2 regions of the Paenibacillus sp. FSL W8-1187 genome follow, and region 1 is predicted to be linked to the other one. Evidence: riboswitches for the same ligand, from Rfam matches in the RefSeq annotation. Region 1 holds a riboswitch; the other holds the start of a gene.
What was found. Region 1 has a riboswitch for cobalamin ahead of NYE40_RS02855 (S-layer homology domain-containing protein). Riboswitches for the same ligand answer to the same signal wherever they lie in the genome.

Region 1 (15,152 bases):
AAAAGCTGAGCGGCATCCGCTGGAAGACGCTGCTCATCGCCTGCATCGTGCTTGCCGTCGGCATCTGCCTCGCCTGGCTCGTCTCCAAGTTCCTCTACGTCCCGATCGACAAGATCAGGAACCAGATGAAGGATCTGGAGTCGGAGAAGCGCAACAGCAGCTATACGCTCCGGCAAAATACGATGCGCAAGCTCATCCAGATCCAGGAGTTCAACGCCGACCTGCAGGCGGAGAAGCTGAAGAAAATGGGCATCTCCTTCGATTTCACCAAGCCTTACCGTCTCGCCTATTTGCGGATCGACCGCTTCGATCAGCTGAAGGAGATGAATCCGAACGATCTGCTGACGTACAAGTTCGCCATCATGAATATCGCCACCGAAATCTGCTCCAGGCAGTATATCGTGGACTCCATCGACTTGGACGAGGACAGCATGCTGATGCTGATCAATACGTTCGAGGACCAGCCCTTCGACTGGAGCGAGCATGTGCTCATGCTCAAGGACATCCAGAACGCCTGCATGGAGTATATCCGAATCGGGCTTACGATCGCCTTGACGCCGGTATCCAGCAACCCGCATGAGCTCCACGATCGGTTCAAGCTGGCCAAAGAGGCTTCCAACCAGCGCTTCTTCGTCGGAAGAGGAGCGATCATCGAGGCCGACCCGATTCAATCGGAGGCGAAATACTGTTTCCCGATCGGCAAAGAGAAGCGGATGATCGAAGCGCTGGCGGGAGGCAAGACCGAGGAAGCGAAAGCGCTGTTCGACGCCATCATGCAGGAGACGGTGCCCTACTCGTTCCCGGTCGCGCACTCCGCGGCGACGCATCTGTCCGTCACGCTCGACAACATGCTCATGGAGATCGAGCGGAACGGCTCGCTTCCGCTCGGTCTCGGCGAGCTCGTCATTCCGCGCATCGAACGCTACGAGACGCTGGAGGAGATGACGGAGGCGTTCCATCGGTTCTTCGACCAGCTGAAGACGAAGCTCGTGGAGAAGCGCAGCAGCAAGCAGGACGACCTCATCCGCAAAATCAACGACATCATCCAGAGCCGGTTCCATGAGCCGAACCTGAGCCTCAACTATGTGGCCGAGGAGCTGAAGATGTCGACCTACCATATCAGCCGCGTCTACCGCCAGCAGACGATGTCCACCATCGTCGACACGATCAATGCAGTCCGCATCGAAAAGGCAAAAGAGCTGCTGCTGGCGACGGAGCTGTCGATTGCCGACATCTCGGAAAGGACGGGCTATACGAACAGCTCGTACTTTCACCGCATTTTCAAGAAAGGAATCGGCGTCACTCCGACGGAGTTCCGAAAATCGGGCCGCGGATCGGCCGAGTAACGACAAAGCGTCGGCAACGGATGGCAGGACCATCCGTTGCCGACGCTCTTTTTTTAATCAGGCTGGGGGAGCCGGGCGCTTCGCTCTTACTGAATGCCCTTCTCCGTCAGGTAAGCCAGCCATTGCTTCTTGTAGGAATCCTGGATCTTTTGCAGTCCGGCCTGGTTCGCCTTGCTCATGAACGTCTTGAGGCCTTCTTCCACGTTCGCCACCTGGCCTGCGAGCAGCGGCAGCAGATACTGCTTCGTGACCTGCTCCAGCGCCGCGCGTTCCGATTGATACTCGGTGTAGTCTTCCGCGAATCCGGTAAAGATGTCCGGCTTCTGAATTTTGTCCAGCTCGTCGAAAATCTTCTTCACGCCGTCGTAGCTCGGCTCGAACAGCATGTATTCCGGATTGCGCCAAGCCCAGCCGTTCATGCCCTCGCGCGGGAAGCCGTTCGTGTTGGCGTCGCCGAGCATTTTGTAGTAGCCGTCCTGGACCGTATAGTTCACGCCTTCGACGCCGTATTGAGTCAGCAGGTTGTAGCGCTTGTCGGTGACCATCTTCTCGTAGAACGCCAGCGCGCGCTCCGGATTTTTGCTGCTCTCCGGAATGGCGAAGCCGTTGTGGATCGGATGGACCGGAGTCGCGTAGCCGTTCGTCACGCCGTATGGCGTATAGCCGAGCTCCCAGTCCGGATGAAGCGATTTCATCTTTTCCATCGTCGCATTGTAGCGGGTCGGGTTGTCGCCCAAGATGGCGGCTGTCGATCCGTTGGAGATCTTGTCTTGGATCGTCTCGGTCTCGTTCAGCTCGTTTTTGGAGAAGTAGCCTTTGTCGGCCCAGCTCTTGAACCGCTTCAGATCCTCGAGATGCTCCGCCGAGCCCCAGTACGGCATGATATCAGCCGGCTTGTCGTATGCAGCGAACAGGCCGTACGGCAGCGCTCCGACATTTTTCCTCTCGATGTCCAGATACATGAGAGCGAGGCTGTTCATGATGTCCGGGCCGAACGAGACCGGCTGGAGCTTCGGCTCGTTTTGCCTGATTCCGTCGAGATAAGCCTCGAACGTATCGATGTCGACCGGCGTCGGCAGATTGTATTTCTTGCGCAGGTCCTCGCGCCAGACGAAGCCGTTCGTGACGTACTCCCTGTACGTCGCCGGCACCGTGTAGATGCTGCCGTCGATCTTGACCGCATCCCACATCTCCTGCGGGACGAACTTCTGCAAGGCCGGCGCGGCGACAGGCAGCAGCTCATCCAGCGGCTTGAACGCTTTTTTCTTGGCGTATTGCTGATACTGCGTCCAGTCCGCCGTGAAGATCAGGTCGACGTTCTGTCCGGTCGAGAGCAGCAGCTTGTATTTCTGATCCCAGTCGGTCCAGGTCGTATAGTTGAACTTGACGGTAGCGTTCAGGTCTTCCAGCGCCATCTTGTTGATCTGCTCCTCGATTTTCGGGAGATCCTTCGGAGCGTTGCCAAGCATGTAGAACTGCAGCTGGACCTTCTTGGACGTATCGATGCCGGCGGGCTCGGCTCCTGCATTCGAAGCCCCTCCATTCGCGGCGCTGCCGCTGTTCGCCGCATTGGCGGCGCCGTTGTCCGCTGCATTGCTGCCGCCGTTGTTGTTGCCGCATGCCGTGAAGATCGACATCGACATGACGGTCGTGAGCAGAAGGCCGACCGCTTTTTTTCTTTTGCTTCCCATTTGAATCCTCCCTTTTCGTCTCACTCTTTTATGTCAGCTGGATCGCTCCAGGTCTAACCTTTGACGGCTCCGATCGTCAGCCCTTTGACGAAATAGCGCTGGATGAACGGATAGAGCAGCAGGATCGGACCGGTGACGATGATCGCCATCGCCATCTTCATCGATTCGGACGGCACGCCCTCGGACAGCGTCACGCCGGCCCCCGCTCCGATGCTGTTCAGGAAGTTGGAGGTGTTGATGATGTTGTACAGGTAGAACTGCAGCTGATATTTGGCGGCGTCCGAGATGAAGAGCGCCGAGGAGAACCAATCGTTCCAGTATTGCAGCGCGAGGAAAAGTCCGATCGTCGCCAGGCCCGGAACCGACAGCGGAAGCACGATCCGGTAGTAGATGACAAAATCGTTGGCGCCGTCGATCTTCGAGGACTCGATCACCTCGTCCGGCACCGCGGAGGTGATGAAGCTTCTCATGAGGATGATGAGGAACGGCGTCATCAGGCCGGGCCAGATCAAGGCGTACAGCGAGTTCGTGAACTGCAGGTAGTTCGTGATCAGCATGTAGTAAGGAACGAGCCCGCCGCCGAACAGCGTGGTGAAGTAGATGAAAAACGCGAACACGTTCCGGTACTTGAAATCCTTCCGCTGCAGGACGTAGCCCGCCATCGTCATGAGCAGCAGGCCGATCAGCGTGCCGACTGCGGTGACGAGCGTCGTGACGCCGTAAGCCCGCAGCACGTCGTCCGGAACCTCGAAGATGATTCGGTAGCCCTCCAGCGAGAATTCCTTCGGAATGAGGCTGTACCCTTCGTTCAAAATGGACGCGTTGCTCGACAACGAGGCGGACAAGATGAGCAGGAAGGGCAGCAGGCACAAGACGCATCCTGCAAGGACGACGACATATGCGATCAGCCGAAACCATCGGGTCGAGCTGTCTTCTTTGATTTTCAAGCGGATCCCCTCCTTCTAGAACAGCGCGTAGTCTTTGTTGACTTTCCGAATGATCGCGTTGACGATCATGATGAGCGTGAAGCCGAACAGCGATTGGTAGACGCCGGCCGCGGTCGCCATGCCCATGTCGAACGTCACGCGCAGCGAGCGGTAGACGTACGTGTCGATGATGTCCGTCGTGCTGAACAGCAGGCCGTTGTTGCCGATCATTTGGTAGAAGAGGTCGAACTGGCCCTTCATGATGCTGCCGAGGGCGAACAGCAGCAGGATGACGAACGTGTTTTTCAGCATCGGCACCGTAATATGCCAGGCGCGCTGGAAGGCGTTGGCGCCGTCGATCTTGGCCGCCTCGTAGTAGTCCTCGCTGATGCCCGTGATCGACGCGAGGTAGATGACCATGCTGTAGCCGAAGTTTTTCCACAGGTAGAACAGGATGATGAAGAAGATCCATAGCTTCGGCTTGCTGTACACGTCGACCGGGTCGCTGCCGAGCTGCTGCAGCACCGTGTTCAGCACGCCTTGCTCATAGTTGAACAGATTGAAGACGATGACGCTCAGGATGACGAAGGAGACGAAGTAAGGCAGGAACAGGATCGACTGCGAGATCTTCTTGAACCACTTTCCCCTGATGTCGTTCAGCAAGATCGCGACGAAGATCGAGAGCACGTTCCCGAGAAAGATGAAGACGATATTGTAGCCGATCGTGTTGAAGGTCAGCTCGACCAGCTTGCCTGATTTCCATAGGAACTCGAAGTTTTTGAGTCCGACGAAATCCATCTTGAACAGGCTCGTATTGAAATCGAACTGCACGAAGGCGTAGTAGATGCCGATCATCGGCAAGTAGTTGTTGATCAAGAAGTAAATTAGCGTCGGCAGCAGCATGAGGAACAAAATTTTGTTCGTGTAGAGCTCATGCAGGATTCCTCTTTTCTTGAGCATGGTTTTGGACTCCCTCCTCGTTTATTTTTTATTTGGCTGGCAGGTCTCTCTCCTGGTCCCACTATAGGAGAAGGCAGGGTGAACGAGTAGTGAAAAGATCGTGCAATTCTGGAAAAACGAGCGGTTTGGAACGTGAACGATAGCGGCATTTATGAAGAATGGCCGCATTTGCCCTCCCGTCCGGCCGGCGCTCCCGGCCAAACGACAGAAAAAAGCCTGCGATTCGCTCGAATCGCAGGCTTTGGGGATCGACGATCAGGCTTACTGCGGCTTCGCGCCTCGATCGGAGACGATGCCGTTCGCAAGATAATCCTTCCATTGCTTCACATAGGATTGCTGGATTTTGGGGAGCCCGGCTTCGTTCGCGTTTGCCATGAAGATCGCCAGCCCCTCCTGGACATCCTCGATCTGGCCCGCCAGCAGCGGGTACAGGTATTGCTTCACGACCTGCTCCAGCGCCGCGCGCTCGGCCTGATAGCCGGTGTAGTCCTCCACGAACCTCGTATAGAGGTCCGGCTTCTGGATCCCGTCCAGCTCGTTGAAGATCCGCTGCACGCGTTCATAGCTGGGCTCGAACAGCATGTAGTCCGGGTTCCGCCAAGCCCAGCCGATCATGCCCTCGCGTTCGAATCCGCTCTTGTCCAGCGCGTGGTAGAAGCCGTCCTTCACCTCATAATGGACGCCTTCGATTCCGTATTGCGTCAGCCGGTTGTACCGCTCGTCCGTCACGAGCTTCTCATAAAAGGCGAGCGCCTCTTCCGGATGCTCGCTGCCCGCCGCGATAGCGAATCCGTTGTGCATCGGATGGACGGGCGTCGCGTACCCGGTCGACCGGCCGAACGGCGTGTAGCCGAGATCCCAGTCCGGATGCTGCGCCTGCATCTGGCTCAGCATCGCGTTGTAGCGCGTCGGATTGTCGCTGAGCAGCGCCGCCGCCGCCCCGCTTGCGATCTGATCCTGCATGGGGACCGGGTCGTTCAGCACGTTTTTGGAGAGATAGCCTTTATCGGCCCAGCTCTTGTATTTTTTCAAGTCTTGCAGATGGCTGGGCGTTCCCCAGTACGCCCCGATTTCATCCGGCTTGTCATACGGGGCGTACAAGCCGTACGGCATCGGCCCGACCGCCTTCCGCTCGACCTCCAGGTAGGCATGCTGGATGGAGGCATCGACGAGCGAGCCGAACGCGGCCGGCTGAATGCCGGGCTCATGCTGCCTGATCCCCTCGAGATAGGCCTCGAAGCTCGGCACGTCGACCGGCGTCGGCAGCCCGTGCTTGCGCCGCAGATCCTCGCGCCAGATGAAGCCGCCCGTGACGTACTCCTTGTAGGTCGACGGCACCGTATAGATGCGGCCGTCGATCCGCACCGCGTCCCACATCTCTTTCGGCACGAAAGCCTGCAGCTTCGGAGCGGCCAGCGGCAGCAGCTCGTCGAGCGCCATGAAGGCTCCTTGATGAGCGTACTGCTGATAGAAGGCCCAGTCCGAGGTGAAGATCAGATCGACCGCCCTGCCGGTCGAGAGCAGCAGCTTGTACTTCTGGTCCCATTCGGTCCAGGTCGTATAATGGAATTTGACCGCGACGTTCAAGTCCTCCAGCGCCATCTCGTTGATTCGTTCCTCGATTATCGGCAGGTCCTTGGGAGCGTTGCCGAGCATATAGAACTGAAGCACGACCGGGCCGGACCGGCCTTCCGTGCGGCTGGTCAAGATCGAGCTGCTTTTGCCGTCGGCATCGCCGGGGCGGGCGGAATTATTGTTGCTGCAAGCGGCGACAAGGAAGACGGCCATCGCGACCGCGACCGCGGCCGCGCTCATTCGACTGCGCCTCATCGGAATTCCCTCCTCTGCGGGTTCGGCTCGGTTCCCTGAGCCTGGAACCCCCCTTCATTTTAGTCCTTCCTGGCGCTCCCGTCATCCGGCAGCCAAGCCAGGGTTCGTTGTCATTGTAGGTTCAGGAGCGGCGGCAGGCCAGTGAACGATTGCGGGATTCATGAACAAAAGAGGGATGTTTCCTTTCGGACCTCTTGTCTTGCCGATGTTCATCCGCTATACTTGGGAAAATTCACATCACGCATGCGATGAACGGGCAAGTACCCGGCCGCAGCCGCGAGCAGAGAGCCGGGAGGGTGGGAACCGGCAGCGGCAGGCCGGCGGAAACGGACCCGCGAGCTGGCGCCCGAAGTCCGCTCCGCGCGGATGCGTAGGCGCGCCCGGACTGGCCGATACCCTGACGAGCAGCCGCGCGCTGCAGCCGGCTTCCTTCCGCCCCGATGCGGATGCGGCCGCTGCGCGCCCGGCGACAAGAGTGGCACCGCGGACCGAGCCTCCGTCTCTTTTTGAGACGGGGGCTTTTTGCCGTTTCCGCCCCCGCTCGCCCGTTCCATCGCCAAAGGAGGAACCCTGCTATGACCATGCCAGCTGCAACCCTGCTCAAGCAAGCGGCGGCCGCCCTGCTCGCTCCGCTGACCGGGGTCGGCGAAGCCGAGCTCGCCGCCCGCCTGGAATGCCCGCCGGACGAGACGCTCGGCGACCTGTCTCTCCCCTGCTTCGCCTTGGCCAAGACGCTCCGCCGCGCGCCTGCGGCGATCGCCTCCGAGCTGGCCGCCCAGGTGAACGGCCAGGAGGAAGCGCCCGCAGCGGAGGCTGCCGGCGGCGAGGCCGATCCGGCTCCTCCGATCCGCTGGCGTGCCGAAGCGGCCGGAGGCTTCCTCAACCTGCGCGCCGCTGGCCGCGGCTGGATCGAGGCGCTGCTGCGCCAGGCCGAGTCGCCGGCGCTCGGCCGGCTGGAGGACGGCGCGGGCAAGCGCGTCGTCATCGACTATTCGTCGCCCAACATCGCCAAGCCGATGAGCGTCGGCCATCTGCGCTCGACCGTCATCGGCCGCGCGCTGGCCAACCTGCACCGCACGGCCGGCTGGGACGTGCAGACGGTCAACCATCTCGGCGACTGGGGCACGCAGTTCGGCAAGCTGATCGCCGCGACGAAGCGCTGGGGCTCGCGCGAGGCGATCGAGGCCGATCCGATCGGCGAGAGCCTGCGCCTGTATGTCCGCTTCCATGAGGAGGCCGAGCGCGATCCCGCGCTCGTGGACGAAGGCCGCGCCTGGTTCCTGCGGCTCGAGCAGGGCGACGCCGAGGCGCGGGAGCTGTGGGCGTTTTTCATCCGCGAGAGCCTCAAGGAATTCCAGCGCATCTACGGCCGCCTCGGCGTCGAGTTCGACCATCTGCTCGGAGAGAGCTTCTACAACGACAAGATGGAGGCGGCGGCGCAGCGGCTGCGGGAGGCCGGGCTGCTGGAGGAAAGCGACGGCGCGCTCGTCGTGCGCCTCGACGAGCAGGGGATGCCGCCCTGCCTCGTGTTCAAGTCGGACGGCTCGACGATCTACGGCACGCGCGATCTGGCGACGGCGCTGTACCGCCGCGAGGCGATGGGCGGCGACAAGCTGCTCTATGTCGTCGGCGCCGAGCAGACGCTGCATTTCCGCCAGGTGTTCGCCGTGCTGGAGAAGCTCGATCCGACCTGGGAGCAGGTGGAGAAGGTCCATGTGCCGTTCGGCCTGATGCGCATGGAAGGCCGCAAGATGTCCACTCGCCGCGGCAAGGTCGTCTTCCTGGACGAGGTGCTGGACGAGGCCGTCCGCCGGGCGCTCGCCGTCATCGAGGCCAAGACGCCGGACCTGCCGGACAAGGAGGCGGTCGCCGAGGCGGTCGGCATCGGCGCGATCGTGTTCGGGGATCTGCGCAGCCGCCGCATGCTGGAGATCGACTTCAGCCTCGAGGAGATGGTGAGCCTCGACGGCGAGACCGGCCCTTATGTGCAATACACCTACGCCCGCGCCTGCAGCCTGCTGCGCCGCGCGGCGGAGGCCGGCACGGGCGCAGTTCCGGCTGGCGCGGACGGAGTTCCGGCTGGCGCGGACGGAGTTCCGGCTGGCGCGGACGGAGTTCCGGCTGGCGCGGACGCAGCTGCGGCCGGCTCCGGCGCAGGGACGGCGGCGCCGGGCGCGGAGGCTGGCGCGGGCACGGGCAGCGGCGCCGAGCCCGGGGATGCTTCCGGGCTGGAGGCTCTCGGCTCGCCCGCCGCGCGCGCCTGCCTGCTCAAGCTCGACGCTTACGGCGAGGCGATCCGCGGCGCGCTGCGCGAGCATGAGCCGTCCGTCCTCGCCCGCTACCTGCTGGAGCTCGCCAAGGCGTTCAACCGCTTCTACAACAGCGGCCGCATCCTCGGCGCGGACGGCGGCGGGGAGACGGCCGCCAAGCTGCGGCTGACGGCCGCCTGCGCCGCCGTGCTGAGCCACGGACTCGGACTGCTCGGCTTATCGGCCCCGTCACGAATTTAACAAATAAGTCCAATTTAACCCTTGCTTCATCTGGATAGGGATGGTAAACTTGGATTCACGAACAAGTGTACCTATCTTCCGAAGAAAGGCTGATTCCGATGAGCGAGCCCAAGCATCCTCCGATCGCGAGCGTCACCCCTACCCCCGAGCACAAGGAGGATCCCGTCCTGCTGCTGGCCCGCCAGCTGCTGCTGCTGCACCGGCGCGCCTTCCGCCGCATCTCGGAGCGGTCATGACGGAGCAGCTCACCGTCCCGCAGCTGCTGGCGATCCACATGATGCACCAGGACCGCTTCGACGTCAGCCCGGGCTTCCGCAATCCGGGCTTCCTGCTCCAGCTCGTCGACCGTCCCCTGCTGGAAGGCTTCTCCGGAGGAGGCGACCGCTCCTCGCTCATCCGCCAGGCCGCGCTTTACTGGCATGGGCTGGCGCGCGCGAGGGCGTTCCGCGACGGCAACGCCGCGCTCGCCATCCATACGATGATGACGTTCCTGCTGCTCAACGGCCAGGAGCTGCGCCTTGACGAGGATGAGCTCGTCGAGGCGGCGCTGCTGTGCAGCGAGTGGCAGATGGAGCTCGAGGACTGCGAGGCGTGGATTTCCAGCCGACTGGTCCGCCCAGCCCTCGGGGAGCCCGAGGCCCCGATTCCTTCTATGGACAAAGTATTCCCTCCGTCTTATGATAGATAGGATTCGATTTTGACTACGGTTGTACGGGTGCCTCGGTCGGCCTTCATCCGGCCAGGCTTAATAGGGAAGTCCGGTTCCAATCCGGCGCGGTCCCGCCACTGTACGAGCGCCGCAGCCCCGCATGACGCCACTGTCCGTTCGGACGGGAAGGCGCGGGGACGCGATGGCGCTCCAGCCAGGAGACCTGCCCGTACGACCTCGCAGAAGTCCTTTCGGGGGGTGGAGGACTTCTGCAGCGCTCCTTCTCGGGCGCCGCTTTTGGCTTCGCCTGCGTTCCGGCTGGGGTCCGACTCGATCGGCCTAGGCGTCTGGACCGCATGGCTTTGGCCGCTGGCGGCGCTCCCGTCCGAGGGAGCGTCGGGATTTCGTCTTTTCGCCGCCCTTTTGAGGCGGCTTTTTTGTTTTCCGGGTCCGCTGTCGCTGCGCAGCCTCCCCGCCCCTGCCCTGCAGCCGATTTGATTTTAATAGGTAGAAAGAAGGTGTTGCTGGTGAAAGCCCTGTTCAACCGCGCCGTACTGGCCGCTCTGCTGGCCGTCGCCCTGATCGTGCCGGCCGTACCGGCCGGTACCGCCTCGGCGGCTGCGGACACGTCCGCCGTCCTCCGCCAAGCCGGAGACGCGCTGCTCTCGAGCGGCATCCGCTCCGACTGGGACGCCATCGCCGCCTCCCAGGCCGGCTACGAGCTGCCGGCGTCGTATCTGTCCAAGCTGTCCGACGCCGTGCGCAAGGACGCGCCTGCGTTCCGCAACGTCACCGACTTCGAGCGCACCGCGCTCGCCGTCACCGCCGCCGGCCAGGACGCGACCGCTTATGGCGGCATCGACCTGATCGAGCGCATCACAAGCAGCGACCGCATGCTCAGCCAAGGCATCAACGGCCCGATCTACGCGCTGCTCGCGCTCGATTACGGCGAGTACGAAGTGCCGGCAGGCGCCAAGTGGTCCCGCGACAAGCTCGTCGCCGAGCTGCTCAAGGCCCAAGCCGCCGACGGCAGCTACGCCTTCGCAGGCGAGAAGGCCGGCAGCCCCGACCTGACCGGCGCCGCGCTGACCGCGCTCGCTCCGTACGTCGGCCAGCCGGAGGTCAAGCAGGCCGGCGAGCGCGCCGTCGCCTGGATCAAGTCCCAGCAGGACAAGGACGGCGGCTTCACGAGCTACGGCGAGTCGAGCAGCGAGAGCGTCGCGCAGATCGTCATCGGCCTCGCCTCCATCGGCTACGATCCGGCCGGAGCCGACTTCACCCGCGACGGCGCGAGCCTGATCGACAAGCTGCTCACGTTCCGGGGCGCCGACGGCAGCTTCTCGCATGCGCTGCCGCTCGCTCCCAACGCCTACGGCGCCTACCAGTCCGTGCAGGCGCTCGTCGCCTATGAGAAGTTCAAGGCCGGCACCGGCCGCCTGTACAGCAAGCCGGCCGCTTCCGTCTCGGTCCGCGTGGAAGGCCCGAGCTCGACGATCGGCTCCGGCGTGACGCGCGCCGTCTACGCGCTCGACGCGCTGACTCAGGTCGGCGCGGCCAAGAAGCTGGACGTCGTCGTCAAGGAGATGTCGTTCGGTAAATACGTCGACGCCATCGGCGGCATCGCCGGCGGCACGTTCGGCGGCTACGACGGCTGGATGTACGCCGTCGAGCGCCGCGGCGCCTGGATCAATCCTTCCGTCGGCATGGGCGACTTCAAGCTCAGCGCCGGCGACCGCCTCGTCGTGTTCTATGGCGACGGCACCAAGCTGATCTCCCGCATCGCGGCCGAGCCGCGCCAGCCGCGCGACGACGAGCCGTTCGCCGTTCAGGTGAGCCAGCAGGAGTGGGACTACACGGCCAATGCGTTCACCGTCACTCCGGCGGTCGGCGTCGCCGTCTCGGCCGGCTCCGTCACCGTTACGACGGACGCTTACGGCAACGCCTCGTTCCCGGCGCTGCCGGCGGGCAGCTACGAGCTGACGGTCACCGGCTACAGCCCGTCCAAGGCGCCGAGCGTGCTCAAGCATGCCGTCCCGCTGACGGTCGGCTCCACCAAGATCAAGTTCGCCGACGAGAAGAAAATCGCCCCTTGGGCGCTGAAGTCGGTCAAAGACGGCTACGCCTCCGGCCTGCTCAGCGGCACCGGCACGGGCGAGGCTCCGACGTTCTCGCCGAAGGACAGGCTCACCCGCGCCCAGTTCGCGGCGCTGGCCGTACGTCTGCTCGGCCTCGATGCCGGCTTTGACGCCGCAGCTCCTTCCTTCTCCGACGTGAAGGCCGGCAGCTGGTACGAAGGCGCCGTCCGCGCCGCCGCCGCGCAAGGCATCGTCTCCGGCACGGGCGACGGCAAATTCCAGCCGGACGCGCCGGTGACCCGCCAAGACATGGCGGTCATCCTCGCCCGCGTCCTCAAGCTGGACGCGACCGCAGCCGGCGACGGCTCGATCCGCGACCTCGCTGCGGCATCCGCCTACGCGAGAGGCTCCATCGCCGCCGTCCACGCCAGCGGGCTGATGGTCGGCGACTCCGCCGGCAGCTTTCAGCCCAAGGCGCAGGTCAGCCGCGAGATGGCCGCCGTCGCAATCGTCAACGCGTACGAGTCGCTGAAATAAACGCAAGGCCGGAGCGCGAGCCGAGCTGGACGCTACGGCTTGCGTCCATGCCGTTGCCGCATCGGCTTGCGTCCGGGCGCGGCTCGCTTCGACCGCGGCCCGCGCTCTATCGGCTCGCGCCCGGACCGTTGCCGCCTCGGCTTGCGCTCCATCGGCCCGCGGCGCTGCTCCGCAGCTCCCTTCGTTTGTAAATGCCCTTGGCGGGCTTTACAATGAAGGGAGCTTTTTTTATTGATCGGCCCTGCAATCCGCTGTGCCCCGGCCGTTCCGGAAGGAGAGTACCCGTACCCGTGTTCGAAGAGCAACCGAGCCGCGCCAAGCGCTTCTGGCTCAGTCCGTTCGTGCTGTTCACCGTCGCCCTCGTCTTCAAAATGTACCTTGCCGCCTACGTCATCTACGGCCTCGAGCATCCGTGGCTGACGCTGATGACGGGGCTTCCGACCGTCTGGGCCGCCTTTTTCCTAATCGAGCTGCTCGCCCGCAGGCGCAAGCTCATGGCTTATCTGATCGTGAACCTGCTGTTCACCGCGATTTATTTCGCCGTCATCATGTACTACAAGTACTTCGGCATCATCGTCACCTACCACGCGCTCAGCCAGGCCGGACAGGTCACGGAGGTGAAAGGCAGCGTCTTCCAGCTGCTGCATCCGTACTTCATGCTCATCTTCGTCGACATCGTGCTGTCATGGCTGCTGCTCGGCTTCAGCAAGCGGCTGCGCCGCGGCTGGCAGCGGGCGGCGAACCGCCGCTTCATCGGCTGGTGGCTCGCGCTGCCCGGCTTCGTGCTGGCGGCCGCGGCCTGCCTCGCGCTCATCTGGCCGCATCGCGGCATCGCCAACGAGCTCGTGCAGACCGAGCGCATGGGCATCGTCAACTACGAGCTGTTCCTGATCGCGACCGGCGGCAACGAGAGCTTCGTACCCGTCTCGTCGGTGACGCAGGCGGAGATCGACCGGCTCAAGGGGCTGCCGCAGCCGGCGGCGGAGCCGGCTTCGTTCGGAGCGGCCAAGGGGCGCAACATCATCGTCGTGCAGCTCGAGGCGCTGCAGAATTTCGTCATCGGCAAAAGCGTGGACGGCAAGGAGATTACGCCGAACCTGAACTCCCTCATCCGCGAGAGCGTCTACTTCCCGCGCTTCTATCAGCAGGCAGGCTCCGGCAATACGTCCGACGCCGAGTTTCTGACGAATACGTCGCTGTACGTGCCGCTGCGCGTGCCGGCGACGCAAGCATACTCCGGCCGCTCGCTGCCCTCGCTGCCCAAGCTGCTGGAGCGCGAAGGGTACGAGACGATGACGTTCCATACGAACGACGTCTCGTTCTGGAACCGCAGCGAGCTGTACCGGGCGCTCGGCTTCGACCGGTATTACGATACGGAGTTTTTCGGCGACGAGGACGTCGTCGCGTTCGGCGCCTCGGACGAGGTGCTTTACCGCAAGAGCGTGCAGGAGCTGGCCAAGGTGCGCGAGGAGACGGGCAAGCCGTTCTATTCGATGCTCATCTCGATGTCGTCGCATCATCCGTACAACATCCCGGAGCGCAAGGTGAAGCTCGACCTGCCGGAGCGGTACGACGACAGCTTCGTCGGCGACTACCTGCGGGCGCAGAACTACACCGACTACGCGCTCGGGCAGCTGATCCAGGAGCTGAAGGACGAAGGGCTGTGGGAAAACAGCCTGCTCGTCCTCTACGGCGACCATATGGGCCTGCCCATCTACTCGCTGACGGAAGAGGATCTGCGGCTGCTCGAGGAGCTCGACGGCCGGAAGTACGACTCGTCGCAGATGCTGAACATCCCGCTCATCGTCACCGCGCCGGGCGCGCTCGCGCCGGCGGTCGAGACGGGCATCGGCGGGCAGAGCGACATCATGCCGACGATCGCCAACCTGGCGGGGCTGTCGCTGGACGGCCAGCTGCATTTCGGCCAGGATCTGCTGAACGAGCGGGCCAACCTGCTGCCGGAGCGGTACTACCTGCCGTCAGGCTCGTTCATCAATGACCGGGAGATCTTCATCCCGGGCACCGGCTTCGGCGACGGCAGCCGCATCGAGCTGCCGTCGGCGGAGGCGGCTGCCGGTTGGCTGGCCGCTGGCGCGGATGGCGGCGCTGGAGCGGCAGCAAGCGGGGCCGAGGGCGGAGATGCGGCAGGCACTGCCGGGGCCGGCGACGCAGCAACGGCGGTGAATGCCGGCTCCGGCGAGCCGGGCGCCGGCACGGGCGTTGCCGCAGGCAGCGGGCAGGCCGGGCCTGGCGCGAGCGCGGCGCCGGGATCGGCGGCAGCGCCGGCGGGCGGCTCCGGCGCGGGGCAAAAGGCAGCGGCCGAAGCGCCTTCGCCTGCTGCGAGCGCAGCGCCGGGCGGCCCCGGCGAGCCTTCCGGCGCGGCCGGAGGCGAAGGCAGCCTCGGCGGCAGCGCCGACGACCGCAGCGACGGCGGACCGGCGACCGCCACGCAGGAGCAGTTCGACCGCGCGCTCAAGCTGCTCCGCATGTCGGACAGCTACGTGCGCTCGCTGCCGACGACGGAGGGCGATCCCGCTCCCGTCAACGGAGCGGCGACGGATTCTTCCGCGAATGCGGACTGACCGATCCAACCTCGAATCATGCAGCCTGCTTTCCAATAGGAGAGCA
Region 2 (15,152 bases), 1.4 Mb from region 1:
AAACGATGCGGGCACGCTCAAGCTGCATGAAACGATCCCGGCAGGAACGAGAAATCGGGGCATGCTCGCCGGCGATTTCAACGGGGACGGGCTTGTGGATCTCGTGCTGGTCAACGATGCCGAATCCGTCGATTATTTGACGATCCTGCCCGGTACGGGAGCGCTCCGGTTCGGGGCGTCGTACAACGTGCCGCTTGGCCTCTCCCCGCAAGGCCTGGCCCAGGCCGATCTGAACGGAGACAGACATCTGGATCTCGTGGCGGCGCTCAACGGAACGAACGGCATCGGCGTGCTGCTCGGCCGCGGAGACGGGACGTTCGAGCCGCGCGCCCTTTATGCAGGAGGCGACAAGCCGCTTGGCGCTGCGCTTGCGGATTTCGACGGCGACGGCGTGCTCGACGTCGTTTCGGGCCGGCAGAGCGGCAGCATCGAATCGTATTTCCATCGCGGCCGCGGAGACGGGACGTTCGAGCCGGCGGCCGCCTTTTCGACGGCGCCCGTCCAGCTGGCCTACTATGCGGCGGGAGACTTCAACGGCGACGGCATCTCCGATCTGGCGGCGGCGAGCGGGACGGGCATCTACTCGCTGCTGAGCCAGGCGGAGGGCGAGCTTGCTTTTGCCGAGGCGGAAGCGACGGTCGGCGAAGCGGACGGACATGCCGAGCTGACGGTCACCCGGAGCGGCAGCGGGCTGGGCAGGCTCAAGGTCCGGCTGCGCAGCGAGGACGGCACGGCGCTGGCAGGCCGGGACTACCAGCCGGTCGACGAGCTGCTGCTGATCGAGGCGGGGGAGACGAGCGTTTCGTACAACGTCTTTGTAAAGGATGATGCGTCGTACCAAGGAGACCGCTCGTTCCGGCTGCGGCTGGAGTCGCCGACGGGCAAAGCGACGCTCGGAGCCGTCTCGGCCGTGACGGTCACGATCGTGGAGGATGAGCCGGCGCCGGATACGACGCCGCCTGCGGTCGACGCGTCGCGCTTCTCCGCGGTCGATGAATATGCCGGCACGCCGGATCGCCTGCAGGGGGCGGCCGGCGCGGCGAGCGAGCCGGGAGCGGCGATGCGCGCCTATCTCTGGAGCGACGCCGACGCCGACGGGGTCGTCGATGCCGGCGAGCTTGGCGCTGCGGTGCCGCTGGGCGCGAGCCTTGCAGACGGCTCCGTCGCGGCGGCGGCTATCGGTGATCTCGCTCCGGGCGCGTACCGCTACGTCGTGACGGCGACTGATGCGGCAGGCAACGAAAGCGCGAGAGCCGCCGCTGCCGCCGTCGCCTTCACGCTCGTCAAAGGCGAGCGGCCGACGCCGACGCCGACACCGACGGGGACGCCGACGCCGACGGGGACGCCGACACCGACGGGGACGCCGACACCGACGGGGACGCCGACACCGACGGGGACGCCGACACCGACGGAGACATCAACACCAACATCAACACCAACATCAACGCCAACACCAACACCAACATCAACACCAACACCAACACCAACATCAACGCCAACACCAACATCAACACCAACACCAACACCAACACCAACACCAACATCAACACCAACACCAACACCAACACCAACACCAACACCCACGCCATTCGCGGATGTCGTCGGCCACTGGGCGGAGGCGGACATCATTCGCGCGCAGGCGCTGGGACTGGTGCGCGGCGATGAAGCCGGCCGCTTCCGTCCGGATGCGGCCGTCACCCGCGCCGAGTGGATCGTCATGCTGGAGCGGCAACGGGGCGGAGCGGCTCCGCTGGCGTCGGGTACATTCGCCGATCAGGCATCGATCCCGGCTTGGGCCTCAGATGCGATCGGCGCCGCTCTTGCAGGCGGGATCCTATCCGGCTACGAGGATCGCAGCTTCCGGCCGCATCGTCCGGTCACGAGGGAGGAGCTGGCCGCGATGCTCGTCCGCACGACGGGGGCGTCCTTGGGCGACGACGGGTCCGTGCCGCGTTTTGCGGACGAGGAGGCCATTCCGGCATGGGCGAAGCCGTTCGTCTATGGCGCTGCCGGCGAAGGCTTGCTTCAAGGCCGAGGCGGCGGACGCTTCGGAGCCGAACAGCCGGCAACGAGAGCCGAGGCGGCCGTGCTGCTGACGCGGCTGTCGGAGCGGGGCTGATCAAGCGTACGCTTCGCGATGAGCCAGTCTTCCTGCCAGTCTTTTCTCCAGAACCAGCGGCTTCGCCTCGGCGGAGCCGTTGGTTCGTTTTTTTGGCGGAAGGACTTCTTGGCCTGCGTTAAGGTCAGCTTCGGAGCCATCTTCTGCTCCAGTTGCCGTCCAATCAAAACGAGAGTTTCGATTCCGCTTTTAGCGATCGATCTTGGATCTTCTACCGCGGAATCATAGGGCACTAGAAGGAAAGCATGTCTGTAGGTTGCCGGACGTTACCCTGATCGAGAGCCTGCTCCTTTCGATTGCACGGCGGTAGTCGGGGCACTTCGATTGCTTGAAGTTACCACTAAGGAGCGAGCTAGCGTGACTGCGGAGCTCCCTAACGCCATTTTTGCCGTTAAGGAGCGAGCTAGCGCGACTGCGGAGCTCCCTAACGACGTTTTTGCCGTTAAGAAGCGAGCTAGCGCGACTGCGGAGCTTCCTAACGCCATTTTTGCCGTTAAGGAGCGAGCTAGCGTGACTGCTGCGCCGACAGGGGCAACATCCGTCCGTGACGGTCCATGTGCGGAAGTCGAGGCACATCGCCGGTTGACAGACTAGCGGCCAGCTCAGCATAATGAGAAGGTATGAGAAAACGTTTGCGCAACCGCGCCGTGGCAGCACCAGCCGGCCGACGAATCGCCGCTAGCCGCTTACGGCTGCAGTCACGGCCGCTGGCGCGCCGGCCCGCCGTGCCGCACCCGCTCCGGCGCGGCTCCCCGCAAGCCTGCCGCTGGCGCTCCGGCTCGCCCGCCGTGCCGCACCCGCTCCGGCGCGGCTTCCCGCAAGCCTGCCGCTGGCGCTCCGGCTCGCCCGCCGTGCCGCTGCCGCTCCGGCGCGGCTCCCCGCGAGCCGGCCGCAACCGCGCCGCTAGCCGCCTGCCGGCAGCGGCGGAAGTGTTGCCGCGGGGCGGCGGCCGCCTTGCCATCGGGAGGCGCAATTGGATATGCTGTCAGGTGAGAGTTCAGACAGGGGTCAGAAGGGACGATTCGAACCGCAATGAACGAAAACCAAGAACAAGAGAAGAAAGTTCCCCGCTGGGCCTACGCGCTAGTCGGCGGCATCCTGCTGCTGGTCCTGCTGAGCGTCACCTACGCCGGCTTCATGAGCGGGAGGGTCGGCGACGACGCGGATGCGAGCGGAGGGCTGCCGGAAAAGACGGAGGACGGCGTCATGTTCCACGCCTGGAACTGGTCGTTCGACGCGATCCGGGAGAAGCTGCCGGAGCTTGCCGAGGCAGGCTTCAAGTCGGTGCAGACATCGCCGGTGCAGCCGAACAAGGAGCCTTTGACGAACGGCAGCCAGTGGTGGATCCTGTACCAGCCGACCGGCTTCGGCATCGGCAACTCGCAGCTCGGGACGCGGGAGCAGTTCCAGCAGCTGTGCGAGGAGGCCGAGAAGCACGGCATCAGCATCATCGTCGACGTCGTCGCCAACCATATGGGCAACGCCGGCGGCGGCGAGCTGGCGCATCGGCCGGCCAAGAACGTCGACCCGGAGCTGCTCGCGAACCCGGACTTCTGGCATGAGGCCAAGGGGGTGCTCGATTGGAACGCTCGCGGCCAGGTGACGCAGTGGGGCATCGGCTTGCCGGATCTCAACACCGCCAACGAGGCGCTGCAGGACAAGGTGATCGCGTTCCTGAACGATGCGGTCGCCCTTGGCGCGGACGGATTCCGCTTCGATGCGGCGAAGCATATCGAGCTGCCGGACGACCGGACGCCGTCGAATTTCTGGCCGCGGGTGCTCGGCGCGCTGGACGATAAGGAAAGGCTGTTCCTCTACGGCGAGGTGCTGCAGGGCGGCGCGGACCGCTACCCGTCTTATGCGGAATTCCTGCATCTGACCGCTTCGCGCTACGGGGAGTCGGTGCGCCATGCGGTCGGCTTCGGCGGGACGCCGGACGTATCGCTGGCGGAGGACTTCAAGGCGAGCCAGGTCGATCCGGCGAAGCTCGTGACCTGGGTCGAATCCCATGACACCTACGCCAACGACAGCGAGGAATCGACCGCGATGACCGACGAGCAACTGAAGCTCGGCTGGGCGATCGTCGCTTCGCGCGCCGGCTCGAATCCGCTGTTCTTCAACCGCCCGGCGGGCGGAGGCAAGTTCGCGGCACGCATCGGCGAGCCGGGCGGCGAGCTGTGGCGGGATCCCGACATCGCGGCGCTGAACCGGTTCCACAACGCGATGGTGGGCGAGGGCGAGCGGCTGCAGGCGCTCGGACCGGACGTGCTGCTGATCGAGCGCGGGGAAAAGGGAGCCGTGCTGCTCAACGCCGGCGCATCGGCCGCCCAGGTGGAGGCGGACACCGCGCTGCCGTCCGGCAGCTACGACAGCCATGCTTCCGCCGGCGGCACGTTCCTCGTCACGAACGGCAAGCTGGCCGGCAGCCTCGCGCCCGGCGCGATCGCGGTGCTGCAGCGCTAGCGCCGCCGGCGTCGACGGCAGGCGCGCAGCGGGAGCCCCGCTCCCGATACGAATCCCGGCAAGCGTTCGACCGGCTCTGCGGAGCCGGTCGAACGCTTTTTTTTCAGGACGACGATCCTCCTGCGGGCCGCGTTCGGCAAGCGGAGAAGGAGGGACTTTAGTCCGGCTTGACAGATTATGCAAAGGTTTGCATAATGAGGGGGACATCTAAGTGCAAGCGCTTGCATAAAGGGGGCGTCGAGCCTCGAAGCGCGACAATCCGGATGGAAGGAGGGGCTCGGGAAGGGGGAAGGCGCATGGCTTTCCTTTTATGAAAGCGTTTTCCAATAAAGGCGGCGCATGCCGCTGCCTCATTTCAGAATGCAAAGGAGAATGGTTGATGTTCAACAAGCTTAGATCCCGCTGGGGAATCGCCCTGGCCGGAGCGCTGCTGCTCCAGACGATCGCCGGAGCGGGGCTCGCGCCGGGAAGTCCCTCTGGACTCGCCGCCGGGACGGCTGCTGCGGCGGCACAGGAGTACGGCTTGCCGGCGGACGCCAAGGACGGCGTCATTTTCCATGCCTGGAACTGGTCGTTCGACAACATCAAGGCGCAGCTCCCGGCGATCGCGGCCGCGGGCTTCAAGTCGATCCAGACGTCGCCGATCCAGGGAAACAAGGAGCCGCTCAAGGAAGGCAGCCAGTGGTGGGTGCTGTACCAGCCGACGAACTTCGCGATCGGCAACGCCCAGCTCGGCAATCGCGAGCAGTTCCGCCAGCTGTGCGCGGAGGCGGAGAAGTACGGCATCGACATCATCGTCGACGTCGTCGCCAACCATACGGGCAATGCCGGCGGCGGCAGCCTGACGTACACGCCGGCGACGAACGTCGATCCGGATATCCGGAACAACACCTCGTATTGGCATGAGGCGCGCGGCGTCGACAACTGGAACGACCGCTGGCAGGTGACGCAATGGGGCATCGGCCTGCCGGACCTGAATACCGGCAGCCAAGGGCTGCAGGACAAGGTGATCGCGTTCCTGAACGATGCCGTGGCGCTCGGCGCGGACGGATTCCGCTTCGATGCCGCCAAGCATATCGAGCTGCCCGGCGATCCGGGAGGCTCGAACTTCTGGCCGCGAGTGCTCGGCTCGCTGAGCAGCCGGCAGGAGCTGTTCGTCTACGGCGAGGTGCTGCAGGGCGGGGCGGACAATTTTGCCGGCTATGCGGACTACATGAGCCTGACGGCTTCGAGCTATGGACATGAGGTGCGGCGGGCAGTCGGCTTCGGCGGCAGTCCGAACGTGGCGCTCGCCCAGCCGTTCCAGGCCGGCAGCGTGAACCCGTCCAAGCTGGTGACGTGGGTCGAGTCGCATGACACCTATGCCAACGACAGCGGCGAATCGACCGGCATGACCGACTATCAGCTGAAGATGGGCTGGGCGCTGATCGCGGCGCGGGCGCAGACAACGTCGCTGTTCTTCGACCGCCCGGCCGGCAGCGGCAAGTTCGGCAGCCCGCTCGGCCAGCCGGGACGCGGCCTCTGGCGCGACGGCGACGTGGCGGCGGTGAACAAGTTCCACAACGCGATGGCCGGCCAGGGCGAGTACCTGCGCACGCAGGGCAGCCAGACGATGCTGGTGGAGCGGGGCGCGAAGGGCGTCGTCATCGTCAATCTCGGCGGAGAGATCCGGATCGACTCGCCGACGAATCTGGCGAGCGGCACCTATGCGAACCGCGCTTCCGGCGGCGGCAGCTTCACGGTGTCCAGCGGCCGCATCACCGGCACCCTCGGCGGCGGCAAGATCGCCGTCCTGTATCAGGACGCGGCGCCAAGCCCGAGTCCGACGGCCGCGCCATCCGCGACGCCGAGTCCGAGCGCGACGCCGAATCCGACTGCGGCGCCGAGCCCGACGCCGAGCGCCACGCCGGTGCCGACGCCGACGCCGGCCGCGGGCATCGTCGTGCACTTCTACAAGCCATCCGGATGGGGAACGCCGAGCGTTTATTATTATGACGACAGCGTCAGCCCGGTCCGCACCGGTCCGGCCTGGCCGGGAACGGCGATGACGGACGAGGGAGACGGCTGGTACCGCTACGCGCTCCCTTCCTGGAGCCAGGCCAAGGTCATCTTCAGCTCCAACGGCGCTCAGCAGCCGGCGGCGCAGCAGCCGGGCTATGCCGTCTCCGGGAGAGAAGCGTGGATCAAGGACGGCGCGGTCAGCGCGGCGAAGCCGGAGCAGGGGCTGGTGCAGGTGACATTTACGATTCAGAACGCCGCGACGGTCATGGGCCAGAACGTGTTCATCGCCGGCAGCATCGCCGAGCTGGGCGGCTGGGACCCCGCGAAGGCGGTCGGACCCGGCTCGGCGGCGGCCTATCCGACCTGGACCGTCACGGCGAAGCTGCCGGCCGGGGCGAACATCGAGTTCAAGGAGATCAAAAAGGACGGATCGGGCGCTGTCGTCTGGGAAAGCGGATCGAACCGGATCTATACGGTGAGCGCGTCCAATCCGAACGTCACGTTTTCCTTTCGGCCGTGAACCATGAATGCCGCTGAAGGTTAAGCATGTGCAAAAAAAACGTCTGGCAGGGCTGGGGCGTGCGGCATCCTTTCATTATCTTTTTGGCCGCGATCTGCTACAATGGAGGCTGATTAGAGTCGCGAGCGGCTCCGGCAGCGCCGGGGCCGAGCGATCAGCCGACGGGCGCTTGCCGGAGCCGATCCACCTTCCGGAAGCTTAATAGGGAAGCCGATGCGAGTTCGGCGCGGTCCCGCCACTGTAGCGCCGAGCGGCCGCCCGCTCCACTGCGATCCGAGAGAGGAGAGCGGGAAGGAGGGCGGTCCCGCGATGAAGCGAAGCCAGGAGACCTGCCCGCCGGCGCAAGACCGGTCTTGCCCACGAGGATGGGAGGATGCCGGCCGCCGCGCGTCCGCTTCCATCCGCGAAGCCGGCCATGAGGCAGCTTTTTCGGCATCTTTCCGCCAGCGGCGGGAGGATGCTTTTTATTTTCCGGACGTCCGCGTCCGGCGGCAGGGAGATGCATGGGATGCACAGCTTCAGCGAGTGGTTGAAACGAAAGCGCAAAGCCCTCGGCGCGCTCGCCGCCGTGCTCGTCGTGGCCGGCACGGCCTGGCTGTATGCCGGCGCGGCCGGCAGCGGAGACGGCGGAGGCCGGCTGGCCGAGCGGCAGCAGGCGGAGCCGGACGGCGGGGTCGCGGCGGAGCGCCAGCCGCCGGATGCGGGAGCCGGCGGCGAGGCCGGCACGGCGGCGAGCCCGGACGGCGGCAGCGCGCAGCCGGCGGCGAGCGCCGAGCCGGGCGCTGGCGGCTCGGCGGGGCCGCAGCCGTCCGCCGGAGCGGCGGAGCCGCCGACGGGCGGCGGCACGGGCACGGCGCAGCCGTCCGCGACGCCGGCGGCAGGCGGCAGCGGCGGAGCCTCGCCGCCAGCGCCTGCGGGCAGCGCGGCAACGTCTCCGCGGCCGGCCGCCTCGCCGGCAGCGCCGCCAGCGGCGGGGGCGTCGCCGTCCGCCGCGCCGGCGAGGACGGCGCCGCCGCCCTCAGGCGCCAAGCCGGGCGGCGGCTCGGCTGCGGCCAGCCCGGCGGCGAAGCCGTCTCGGGCGGACACGGTGTCTTTGAGCGTGACGGGCCCGGCGGAGACGGGCGCGATCTTGTCCAAGCAGGCGATCGCGGTCGAGAAGGGCGACACCGTGCTGGACGTGCTCAAGAGGGCGACGCGCGCGGCGAAGGTGCAGATGGAGTACAGCGGCGAAGGGGCGGGGGCGTACGTGAGCGGCATCGGCAACGTGTACCAGTTCGATGAAGGACCGGGCAGCGGCTGGCTGTACAGCGTTGGCGGCGAGTTCCCGAGCAAGAGCGCCGGCGCGGTGAAGGTGGAGCCGGGCGACGTCATCGAGTGGCGGTACACGCTCGACTACGGCGACGATCTCGGCGCGCCGAGCGCCCAGCAGGGCGGCGGCTGATGGTTTTCGGCTTCGCCAGCCTGCATCCGCGCGTCTCTTTCGCCTACTTCGCGCTGCTGCTGCTCTGCTGCATGCTGCTGAGGCACCCGGTGCTGCTCGCGGCGACGCTGGCGGCGGCGCTGCTGCTGAACCTGTCGCTGGACGGCGGCCGCAGGCTGCGCCGGAGCCTGCCCGCGTATCTGCTGATCGCGCTGCTCGCCGCCGTCGCCAATCCGCTGTTCTCCAGCCGCGGTGAGACGATCCTGTTCTATCTGCGCGACCGTCCGGTGACGCTGGAGGCGATCGCGTACGGCGGACTGTCGGCGGCGGCGCTGCTGAGCCTGCTGCTCGTCTTCACGGCGTTCAACCTCGTGCTGGACTCCGGGCGTCTGCTGCGCCTGCTCGCGCCGGTCGCTCCGCAGACGGCGTTCGCGGTGACGGTGTCGATGCGCTTCGTGCCGCTGCTGACGCGCCGGCTCGGAGAGATCCGGTCCGTGCAGCGGGCGCTGGGCGACCTGCCGGAGGGCATGGGCCGCCGCCGCTACCTGCGCGAGGGGATGGAGACGCTGCATGCGCTCGTCGCCTGGTCGCTCGAGGAGGCGCTGCAGACCGCGCTGTCGATGCGCGCCCGCGGCTACGGCATCGGCCCGCGCAGCAGCGCCGACGTCTCGCGGCTGGACGGCCGGGACTGGGCGTTCCTATGGGTGCTGCTGCTGCTCGGCTGCAACATCATCATCGGACGCGCGTCGGGCGTCCATGCCTATGAGGCGTACCCGCGGCTCGAGCCGCTGCAGGAGACGCCGCTCGGCTGGGTGCATCTGGGCTGCTATCTGCTCTTTCTGGCGCTGCCCGTCCTCATGAACGGAAAGGAGAGGCTGCATTGGCGTCTTATCAGATCGAAGATGTAAGCTTCCGCTACGCCGGCTCGGCGGAGCCGAGGCTGGAGGACGTGCGCCTTTCCATCGGGGAAGGCGAGTTCGTGCTGCTCTGCGGGCCGTCGGGCTCGGGCAAGACGACGCTGCTGCGCCAGCTCAAGCGCGAGGCCGCGCCGGCGGGCGAGCGGACGGGCGCCATCCGCTACGCCGGCGAGCCGCTGGAGGCGCTGGACGAGCGCCGCTCCGCCGAGGAGATCGGCCTGGTGTTCCAGGATCCGGACAGCGGGATCGTCATGAGCACGGCGTGGCAGGAGCTGACGTTCGCGATGGAGAACCTCGGCTACCCGGCGGCGGCGATCCAGCGGCGGCTGGCGGAGCTCGTGCCGTTTTTCGGCATCGAGAGCTGGCTGCATCGGGATGTCGGCGAGCTGTCGGGCGGGCAAAAGCAGCTGCTCAGCCTGGCGTCGGTCATGACGCTGCGCCCGCGCGTGCTGCTGCTCGACGAGCCGACGGCGCAGCTCGATCCCGTCGCCGCGCGCGAGTTCATCGGGCTGATCGCCCGGCTGAACGAGGAGCTCGGTTTGACGGTCGTCATCTCCGAGCACCGGTACGAGGATCTGTTTCCGCTGGCGAGTCGCGTCGTGCTGCTGCGCGAGGGCCGCGTCGCGGTCGACGCGCCGCCGCGCGAGGCGGCGCTGGCGATCTGGCGCGAAGGCCGCGCCGAGTCGGCTCGCGTGCTGCCGTCGGCGGCGCGGCTTTGCCTCGGCGCGGAGCCGCTGGCGCCGTCGGCGGAGCGAGTGCCGCTGACCGTGCGCGAGGGCCGCGCCTGGCTGCGCGATGCGCTGGAGCGCCTCGGGCCGGAGCTCGGCCGCGGTCGAGGCGGCGGGCCGGCGGCGATGGCGGCCGAGCGCGCCGGCGCCGCCGCTTCGGCGGGGGCCGCCCCGAGCGGGGACTCAGCCTCCGCTGCTCCCGACGAGCCTCCGCTGCTGGAATGCCGCGACCTCGTCTTCGCCTACGCCAAGGACGAGCCGCTCGTGCTCTCGCGGCTGTCGCTGCAGGTGCGGCGCGGCGAGTGGATGGCATTGTTCGGCAGCAACGGCGCCGGCAAGTCGACGCTGCTCAAATGCATCGCCGGCGCGCTCGAGCCGCAGCGCGGCCGCATCCTGCTCGGCGGCGAGCCGCTCTCCGCCGGCAGCTCGCTGCGCAGCCTGCTGCGGCTCCGCAAAGGCTCCGGCGAGCCGCCGCAGCGCGGCCTGGCCGCGCCAGACGCGCGTCCGGCAGGGCGAAGCGGCGGGGCTGCCGGCGCCGACGCGGACGCTGCACGCGGCCCCGGCTCGCCGGACGCCAGCGCCTTGGCGGGGCGCGAGCCGTCCCGCGGCGCGGCCTCCTTGCGCCGCCGCATCGGCTACGTCGCGCAAAATCCGCTGCTTTATTTCACCCGCGATACGGTCGGCGCCCAGCTCGAGGACCGGCTGCGCCGGCTCGGGCTGGAGGAGGCCGCCTCGCCGCTGGCGGAGCTGGAAGCGCTGCTGGAGCTGGAAGGGCTGCGCGGCCGGCATCCGTACGACATCAGCGGCGGCCAGCAGCAGAAGCTGGCGCTGCTGCTCGTGCTGCTTGGCGAGCCTGAGCTGCTGCTGCTCGACGAGCCGACCAAAGGGCTCGATCCCGAGTCCAAGCATCGTCTCGCCGGTCTGCTCGGCCGCATCCGGGAGCGCGGCACGACGCTGCTCATGGTCAGCCATGACGTCGAGTTCGCCGCCGCCCATGCCGACCGCTGCGGGCTGCTGTTCGACGGGCGCATGGCGGGACTGCAGCCGACGCGCGCGTTCATGAGCGACAACTACTACTACACGACGTCGGTCCGGCGCGTCGCCGGAGAGCTGCTGCCGGAGCTGCTGACGCTGAAGGATCTCGGCCATGCCTAAGCGCTCCGCGGAAAGAAGCTCGTCGCTGCACAGCTCCGGCATGGGCGGAGTCTACGCGCTCTGCCTGCTCGGCGCGCTGGCGCTCATGGGGCTGGCGATGTGGCGGCGAGAGCTGTATTTGCCGCTCAGCCTGGCGATGATCGCGCTGGCGATGCTGCCGTTCTTCATCCGCTTCGAGCGGAGGAAGCTGCGGGCGGAGGAGCTGCTGCTCGTCGCCATGCTCGGCGCGATCGCGGCGGTGAGCCGCATCCCGTTCGTCGCGCTGCCGAGCGTGCAGCCGGTATCGTTCATCGTCATCATGGCGGCGCTCGTGTTCGGAGCCGAGTCCGGCTTTCTCGTCGGCGCGATCGCCGCGATCGTCTCCAATCTGTTCCTCGGCCAAGGCCCGTGGACGCCGTGGCAGATGTTCAGCTGGGGCATGATCGGCTTCACCGCCGGGCTGCTGCGCCATACCCGACTCATGGGCAGCGCGTGGGGCAGGGCGGCGTTCGGCTTCGCCTGGGGCTTCCTGTTCGGCTGGGTCATGAACCTGTGGGGGCTGCTCGGCTTCATCGGCGACCTGAGCTGGCCGGCGATCGCCGCCTCGTATGCGGCGAGCTTTCCGTTCGACCTGGCGCATGCGCTCAGCAACGTCTTTTTCCTGATGCTGTTCTCCGGCATCTGGCTGAGGATTCTTGGCCGCGCCAAGCGCAAATACGGGCTGCTCGATCCGTAGCGGCAGGCCGCAGGCACGCTGCAGACTTGGGCCGCATGCCGCATCAATCCCCTAATCAGGACCGAAAACGGCCCTGGACGAGCCGCCCTGCGCGCATCGCTTTTCCGCCGCGAGCGCAAGCGCAACCGTAAAAAACCGTTTCCGGCCGCGAGTGGCGGGGAAACGGTTTTTCGGCGTTCCAGGCGCGGCCGAGCCGCCGAAGCATGGGCTCAGCGCTAGAGCTTATACCCGAGCGAATCCAGCAGCCAGTTCAGCGAGATGATCGCGACGGCCAGATGAAGCAGCAGCACCAGCCAATCCTTGCGGGACATCTTCAAGTCCTGGACGAAGCTGTAGACGGCCCAGACGAGCAGCACCAGATAGGAGAGCTGAAGCAGGATGGTCGGCATTCGTCATTTCCCCTCTCGGCAAGTTGTGGAAGCGGACTTGCTGGTATAGCATATGTGGAGACGACGAGCGATAGGACGAAGGAGGAAAGAAAATGTGAAAGCGCTTGCGATCGGCATCGCCGGAGGAACCGGCAGCGGCAAGACGACGCTGGCCCGCTGGCTGCAGGAGCAGCTGTCGGGCTCCGGCCGGAGCCTCGAGGTCCTGCAAATGGACCGCTTCTACAAGCCGGTCCGCCCGCTCGGCAAGGGTCCTTTTTCCGATGCGGCCTACGAAGACTTCAACACGCCCGAGGCGGTCGACTGGGGAGCGGTGTCCGCCCGTCTCGACGAGGCGCTGGAGAAGAGGGACGCCGTCATCGTAGAAGGCTTCCTCGCCTTTCACGACGAGCGGCTGCGGGAGCGATTCGACCTGCGGGTATTCGTCGACTGTCCGTCGGACGAGCGGCTCGCCCGCCGTCTGGCCAAGTTCAAGCCCGGGCGCTACAGCCAGGAGCAGCTCATCCGGGAGTATCTCGACCTCGTCCGTCACCGTCACGACCTCTATGTCGAGCCGACCCGCTGGCATGCCGATCTCGTGCTGAACGGCTCGGCTTCCGGCGGACGGGGAGCGGCGGTGCTGCTGGAGTGGATGGAGGAGGAGCTGCGGAGGCGGCCGACGAATTCCACCAGAACGAAGGTGGAGTAGCGATGATTCCGCGATGGTGCCGCCATGCCGGCTTCCATGTGACCACCACGAAAAGGAGGGCATCTTCATGGAAAAGAAATGGATCCACGCTCCGTCCGCTTGCGGGACGGAAATCCGCTGCCGCCTGGTCCGGCAGGAAGGCGGAGGCAGCCGCTCGTTGGCCGTCCTGTTTCCCGGCCGCGGCTACTCCTGCGACATGCCGGTGCTTTATTATGCCGGGAAGTCGGCGATGGAGGCGGGCTACGACCTCTTGAACCTGGAATACGGCTACCAGGCGGCGCGCCGGGAGCCGAAATCATTCGAGGAAATGACGGCAGCCGCGAGCGCCGACTGCGCGGAGGTGCTGCGGCCGCTGCTGGAGCGGTATGACCGCCTCGCCTTCATCGGCAAAAGCATCGGCACCGTCGTCTCCGGCCTGACGCTGGAGGCGCTGAAGGAGGAGGGCAAAGAAAAGGAAATCCGCCATCTCTTCCTCACTCCGCTCGCCCAGACGATCCCGTTCATGCTGCAGTATGGCGGACTTGCCGTAGCCGGCACGAACGATCCGGCCTTCGGCCCGGAAGAGCTGCGCCGCATCGAGGCGGCCGAAGGAATCGAGCTGCTGCAGCCCGAGGGAGCCGACCACGCGCTCGAGACCGGCGAGGCCGGACAGTCGCTGGACATGCTGCGCATGGTCTTGGCCGGGATGGAGTCATGGCTGCGTCGAGGCGCGGCGGGAAGCGGGGAGCGAGCGTGAGGCGGAGAAGGCACAGAAGCGGCGATGCGCAGGCCGTAGTCGAGCTGCACGCCGAGCTGTACGGACGGGAGCGGGGCTACGACGACTCGTTCCGAGCGTTCGTCGAAGACAGCGTGAACGGATTGGTCGGCCGGGACGATCCTCGGGAGGCGTTATGGATTGTGGAGTCCGGAGACCGCCATCTCGGGTCGATCTGCCTCAAGAAAGCGGACGAGTCGACCGCTCAGCTGGGCCTTTTTCTCCTTCATCCGGATGCGAGAGGCACAGGGCAGGGAAGGCGGCTGCTGGAGGAGGCGCTTCGTTTCGGCGTGGAGCAGGGGTATCGCAGCGTCATGCTGTGGACGAATTCGGAGCTCGTGCAAGCCCGATCCTTGTATGCCTCCTTCGGCTTCGAGCGGGTCGAGGAGCGGGTGGCGTTCCTGTCCGGTCGGGAGATGACGGAGGAAAGATGGGAGCGGAGCCTCGAAGCGCCGATCGGGGGCGATTCCGCGTTCAAGCCGACCGCCAGTCCCGATCCGTCCCCGGCCGCGGACCCGGCCGCGGAAACGGTCATGGACCCGGCTGCGGAAACATTCATCTACCTCATCCGCCATGCGGAATCGGCCTACCGCCATGGCGAGGAGCGCAGCCGCGGCTTGACCGATGCCGGCCGGGCGGAGGCGCGGCGAGTCGCGGATCGGCTGCGGTCAAGGCCGATTCGGGCCGTCTATTCCAGTCCGTACGAACGGGCGCTCCAGACGGTGCGGCCGCTGGCCGAGACGCTCGGCATCGGCGTCGTCGAGCTGGAGCCGCTGCGGGAGCGGGCGATGGCGGACGAGTCCGCCGCGCTGTCGTGGGCGGAGGTGCAGGAGGCGATGCGGCGTTCGTTCGAGCAGCCGGAGCTGGCTTTGCCGGGCGGCGAGTCGCTGCGCGAGGCGCAAAGGAGCGTCGCGGCAACAGCAGCGAGCCTGCTGCGCGCGCATCCGGGCGAGTCGATCGCCCTCGGCACGCATGGCCGGATCATGGCGGCGCTGCTCGCTCATTATGATCCGAGCTTCGGCTTCGACGCCTGGCAGTCGCTGTCGATGCCGGACGTGTACCGCCTGACGTTCCGGGACGGCCGCTTCGCCGGAATGGAGCGGATCTGGAGCGACGGCGAGGGCGAGCCGGAGCCCCGCCCATGAAGCTCTATCATTTCAGCGAGGAGAGCGGCATCGGCGCGTTCCGCCCGCGGGTGAAGGCGAACCGGACCGAGCTGCCGCCGGTCGTGTGGGCGATCGACGAGGAGCGCGAGTTCACGTTCTGGGTGCCGCGCGCCTGCCCGA

Region 2: it holds a riboswitch for cobalamin, as region 1 does, so the genes downstream of both, NYE40_RS21050 (DUF4430 domain-containing protein) here and NYE40_RS02855 (S-layer homology domain-containing protein) in region 1, are expected to answer to the same signal.

The regions. Positions count from the first base shown of each region.
Region 1 covers NZ_CP150181.1:648,631-663,782, reverse strand. Annotated here, with positions in the region: gene NYE40_RS02895 (AraC family transcriptional regulator) at 1-1,346, shown strand, start outside; gene NYE40_RS02890 (extracellular solute-binding protein) at 1,433-3,037, opposite strand; gene NYE40_RS02885 (carbohydrate ABC transporter permease) at 3,091-3,984, opposite strand; gene NYE40_RS02880 (ABC transporter permease subunit) at 4,000-4,923, opposite strand; gene NYE40_RS02875 (extracellular solute-binding protein) at 5,185-6,753, opposite strand; gene argS (arginine--tRNA ligase) at 7,329-9,263, shown strand; gene NYE40_RS02865 (hypothetical protein) at 9,362-9,499, shown strand; gene NYE40_RS02860 (hypothetical protein) at 9,496-9,951, shown strand; cobalamin riboswitch at 9,960-10,158, shown strand; gene NYE40_RS02855 (S-layer homology domain-containing protein) at 10,431-12,524, shown strand; gene NYE40_RS02850 (LTA synthase family protein) at 12,815-15,106, shown strand.
Region 2 covers NZ_CP150181.1:4,853,530-4,868,681, reverse strand. Annotated here, with positions in the region: gene NYE40_RS21065 (FG-GAP-like repeat-containing protein) at 1-2,119, shown strand, start outside; gene NYE40_RS21060 (alpha-amylase family glycosyl hydrolase) at 3,152-4,582, shown strand; gene NYE40_RS21055 (carbohydrate-binding module family 20 domain-containing protein) at 4,962-7,103, shown strand; cobalamin riboswitch at 7,266-7,439, shown strand; gene NYE40_RS21050 (DUF4430 domain-containing protein) at 7,612-8,544, shown strand; gene NYE40_RS21045 (energy-coupling factor transporter transmembrane component T) at 8,544-9,431, shown strand; gene NYE40_RS21040 (ATP-binding cassette domain-containing protein) at 9,404-11,323, shown strand; gene NYE40_RS21035 (ECF transporter S component) at 11,409-12,038, shown strand; gene NYE40_RS21030 (hypothetical protein) at 12,254-12,427, opposite strand; gene NYE40_RS21025 (AAA family ATPase) at 12,522-13,112, shown strand; gene NYE40_RS21020 (alpha/beta hydrolase) at 13,180-13,848, shown strand; gene NYE40_RS21015 (GNAT family N-acetyltransferase) at 13,845-15,011, shown strand; gene NYE40_RS21010 (DUF6886 family protein) at 15,008-15,152, shown strand, end outside.